One region of the Streptomyces thermocarboxydovorans genome, then DNA from elsewhere that is predicted to be linked to it. Evidence: riboswitches for the same ligand, from Rfam matches in the RefSeq annotation. Region 1 holds a riboswitch; the other holds the start of a gene.

What was found. A riboswitch is a leader RNA that binds a small molecule or an ion and turns the genes downstream of it on or off. The one in region 1 is predicted to bind S-adenosylmethionine.
Region 2: linked by a shared signal. The riboswitch ahead of thrC (threonine synthase) and the one ahead of ABD198_RS14470 (aminotransferase class V-fold PLP-dependent enzyme) in region 1 are both predicted to bind S-adenosylmethionine.

The regions. Positions count from the first base shown of each region.
Region 1 is NZ_BAAAGU010000027.1:35,557-37,751, reverse strand. Features, by position in the region: gene ABD198_RS14470 (aminotransferase class V-fold PLP-dependent enzyme) at 1-1,158, opposite strand, end outside; SAM riboswitch class IV at 1,329-1,446, opposite strand; gene trpD (anthranilate phosphoribosyltransferase) at 1,521-2,195, opposite strand, start outside.
Region 2 is NZ_BAAAGU010000013.1:107,019-109,213, reverse strand. Features, by position in the region: gene ABD198_RS08600 (glucosyl-3-phosphoglycerate synthase) at 1-449, opposite strand, end outside; SAM riboswitch class I at 586-733, shown strand; gene thrC (threonine synthase) at 752-2,065, shown strand; gene ABD198_RS08590 (MoaD/ThiS family protein) at 2,156-2,195, shown strand, end outside.

The DNA.
Region 1 (2,195 bases):
GCCGAGCAGGGTCCGCACCAGCGGGTGGGCGCAGAAGAGGCCGTCGCGCACGCCGATGCCGTACTCGGCGGACAGCGCGGCGGCGAAGTGGGAGCTGTTCCAGCCGCCAACGACGAAGGACAGCACGCCGACGCGCGGGGCGTCCTCGCCGAACAGCGACAGGAAGCGCACCTCGGGCACGCCGGCCAGTGCCTCGCGCACCCGGCGGATCAGGTACTGCTCCCGCGCCACCAGCGTGCCGAAGCCGGCCTCGGTGAGCGCCTTGCAGGCGGAGGCGATGGCGTAGGCGCCGATGACGTTGGGCGAGCCGGCCTCGTGCCGGGCGGCGCCCTCGTGCCACTCGACGTCCACTCCCCCGTCCGCGCGCCGGCCGACCTTACGGCTGGCGCCGCCGCCCGCCAGGTAGGGCTCGGCCGCGCGCAGCCAGTCGGGCCGCCCGGCGAGGACGCCGGAGCCGAAGGGGGCGTACAGCTTGTGCCCGGAGAAGGCGACCCAGTCGACGTCCAGGTCGCGGACGCTCACCGGGTGGTGCGGGGCGAGCTGGGCGGCGTCCAGCACGATCCGGGCGCCGTGCGCATGGGCGGCGGCGGCCAGTTCCCGCACCGGCCACAGCTCGCCGGTGACGTTGGAGGCGCCGGTGACGCAGACCAGGGCCGGGCCGTGCGGGTCGCGGCCGGCCAGCGCCCGCTCCAGGGTCTCGACGGCCCGCCGGGGGCTGTCCGGCGCGTCGAGGTAGGTGACCCGTGCCTCGCGCCAGGGCAGCAGCGAGGCGTGGTGCTCGGTCTCGAAGACGAAGACCTGGCAGCCGGCGGGGAGCGCGGAGGCCAGCAGGTTGAGGGAGTCGGTGGTGGACCGGGTGAACACCACCTGGTCGTCGGCGCGGCAGTCGAGGAACTCGGCGACGGTCCGGCGGGAGTTCTCGAACAGGTCGGTGGAGAGCTGGGAGAGGTATCCGGCGCCGCGGTGCACGCTGCCGTAGTAGGGCGCGTAGGCGGCGACGTCGTCCCAGACGCGCTGGAGGGCGGGGGCGCTGGCGGCGTAGTCGAGCGCGGCGTAGGTGACCTCGCCGCCGGTGACGAGCGGAACGGTGACATCCCTCCCCAGAACGGGCAGCGGGGCACAAACGGACACGTCGGCGGCAGGGGTGACGACAGACATGGGGAACTCCCGTGAAGGCAAAGGCGGCCGGGAACACACCACCGGCCGAGAAGGTGAAAGGAAGAAGGGTGTGAAGGGTGTGCGGAGGCGGGCCGAAGGAAACGGCCCTAACGCATTCGCTTGCTCACGGAAGACTCCCTCGATGGACCAGGACCCCTGGTGTCGCGAGGGGTCCGCGCTTGCCGTAGGCCTTGCTGCCATACGGCCTGGTCTTCACCCGGGGCACCCCGCCACGGACGGAGGGTTGCCGGACAGTCGGCCGGGGCCTGATGACTGTCACTCATGACCTGGACAGGAACGTAGGCGATCACAGCGATGTCCCGCAACCCGTGTCCGGATCGCGGGACATCGTCCGTGGGGCGTCAGGCGTTGCTGACGGCCACCCAGCGTTCCAGTACGCGCCGGGCGGCGCCGGAGTCGATCGACTCGGCGGCCTGCTCCATCCCGGCCCGGATCTGCTCGGTGAGCGAGCCGCTGCCCGGCCGCAGCGCGACCAGCGCCGCCGCCGAGTTCAGCAGCACCGCGTCGCGCACCGGGCCCCGCTCGCCGTCCAGCACCCGCCGGGCGACCTCCGCGTTGTAGGAGGCGTCGGCGCCGCGCAGCGCCTCGACGGGCACCAGCTCGATGCCGACGTCCCGCGGGTCGAAGGTCTCCTCGATGACCGTGCCGTCGCGGACCACCCACACCCGGGAGGTGGCGGTGGTGGTCAGCTCGTCCAGACCGTCGTCGCCGCGGAACACCAGCGAGGAGTTGCCTCGCTCGGCGAACACGCCCGCCATGATGGGCGCCATCCGCGGGTCGGCGACGCCGACCGCCTGGCACTTGACCCGGGCGGGGTTGGCCAGCGGTCCGAGGAAGTTGAACACCGTGCGGACGCCCAGCTGCGAGCGGGCGGCGGCCACATGGCGCAGCGCGGGGTGGAACTTCACCGCGAAGCAGAAGGTGATCCCGGCCTCCTCGGCGACCTCGGCCACCCGCCGCGGGGTCAGCTCCAGATTGACGCCGAGCTTCTCCAGGACGTCGGAGGCGCCGGAGGC
Region 2 (2,195 bases), on a different contig from region 1:
TCCGGCTCGGTGAGCAGCGGGCCGACGATGCCGGTGACGAAGTCGGCGGAGAAGTCGCGCAGGTCGGCGTCGACGAAGCAGACGATGTCGCCGCGGGTGACCAGCAGCGAGCGCCACAGCACCTCGCCCTTGCCGGGGACGGCGGGCAGCCGGGGCAGGATCTCGTCCCGGTGCACCACCCGCGCCCCCGCAGCCGCGGCCACCTCCGAGGTGCGGTCGGTGGAACCGGAGTCCACCACCACGATCTCGTCCACCAGGGGTGCCTTCAGCAGCAGCTCGTCCCGGATGACGGACACGATGTCGCCGACCGTCTCCTCCTCGTTCAGCGCGGGCAGCACCACGCTCACCGTCTGCCCGGTGGCCCGCTTGGCGGCCAGGATCCGGTGCAGCGGGCGGTCGGTCACGGACCAGGAGCGGTCGATCAGCCAGCGCTCGACTTCTTCCAGCACGGTCGGCGGCTCCTCACTGGTCGTGATCCATCTCGCGGTTCGGACAGCTGTCTCAAGTGTCCTGGCTGTCGGTTACAGTCTTGAACAACGCGCGTGACCATCGCATGCCGGGGTCGCCGCGCGGACAACTGAACACCGCTCATCCAGAGGGGCAGAGGGACACGGCCCGATGAAGCCCCGGCAACCCTCCAGTCGGTTCTTGTCACACGGACGTGGCGAGGCTCCCGGCTAGGGAAGGTGCCAAATCCGTCTCACGGCGAGATGCGTCGTGAGGAAGATGAGGAGAAAGGGCCTCGCCTCATATGGCTGTGCAGACTGTTGCAAGCTCCACGGACTCCACGGACTCCACGGGTACCACGTCCGCCCGGACTGTGGACCTCGGCCCCGCAGCGGCCCTGAGCTGTCGCGAGTGCGGCCACCGCGTCCCGCTCGGCCCGGTCTTCGCCTGCGAGGAGTGTTTCGGCCCGCTCGAGGTCGCCTACGACTTCTCCTCCTACGACACCGAGCAGCTCCGCAAGCGCATCGAGGCGGGCCCCGCGAACATCTGGCGCTACGCGCCCCTGCTGCCCGTTCCGGCCGACGTGGCGGACAAGCCCAACCTCAACCCCGGCTGGACCAAGCTGGTCAAGGCCGACAACCTGGCGGGCGAGCTGGGCATCACCGGCGGGCTGTACGTCAAGGACGACTCCGGCAACCCGACGCACTCCTTCAAGGACCGGGTGGTCGCCCAGGCCCTGGAGGCGGCCCGCGTCTTCGGCTTCACCACCCTGTCCTGCTCCTCCACCGGCAACCTGGCCGGCGCGGTGGGTGCCGCAGCCGCCCGGGCCGGCTTCCGCTCCTGCGTGTTCATCCCGCACGACCTGGAGCAGGGCAAGGTCGTCATGGCGGCGGTCTACGGCGGCGAGCTGGTCGGCATCGAGGGCAACTACGACGATGTGAACCGCTTCTGCTCCGAGCTGATAGGCGACCCGGCCGGCGAGGGCTGGGGCTTCGTCAACGTCAACCTGCGGCCGTACTACGCCGAGGGCTCCAAGACGCTCGCCTACGAGATCTGCGAGCAGCTGGGCTGGCAGCTGCCGGACCAGATCGTGGTGCCGATCGCCTCCGGCTCCCAGCTCACCAAGATCGACAAGGGTCTGCAGGAACTGATCAAGCTGGGCCTCGTCGAGGACAAGCCCTACAAGATCTTCGGTGCCCAGGCCGAGGGCTGCTCGCCGGTGTCGGCCGCCTTCAAGGCCGGGCACGACGTGGTGCGCCCGCAGAAGCCGGACACCATCGCCAAGTCGCTGGCGATCGGCAACCCGGCGGACGGGCCGTACGTCCTGGACATCGCGCGCCGCACCGGCGGTGCGGTGGAGGACGTGACGGACGAGCAGATCGTCGACGCGATCAAGGTGCTGGCGCGCACCGAGGGCATCTTCGCGGAGACCGCCGGCGGGGTGACCGTGGGCGTCACCCGCAAGCTCGTCGAGAACGGGGTGCTGGACCCGTCGAAGACCACCGTGGTGCTCAACACCGGTGACGGTCTGAAGACGCTGGACGCGGTGGCCGGTACCGGGCTCACCGCGACGATCCGGCCCAGCCTGGAGTCGTTCCGCGAGGCCGGCCTCGCCTGAGCGCCGCCTGCCGTACGTCTGCGGGCCGGTGCGGGCCGGCCACGCAGTTCCCCGCGCCCCTGGGGCGTCAGTCGACCGGAGGTCCACACCATGAGCGTCACCGTCCGCATCCCGACCATCCTGCGCACCT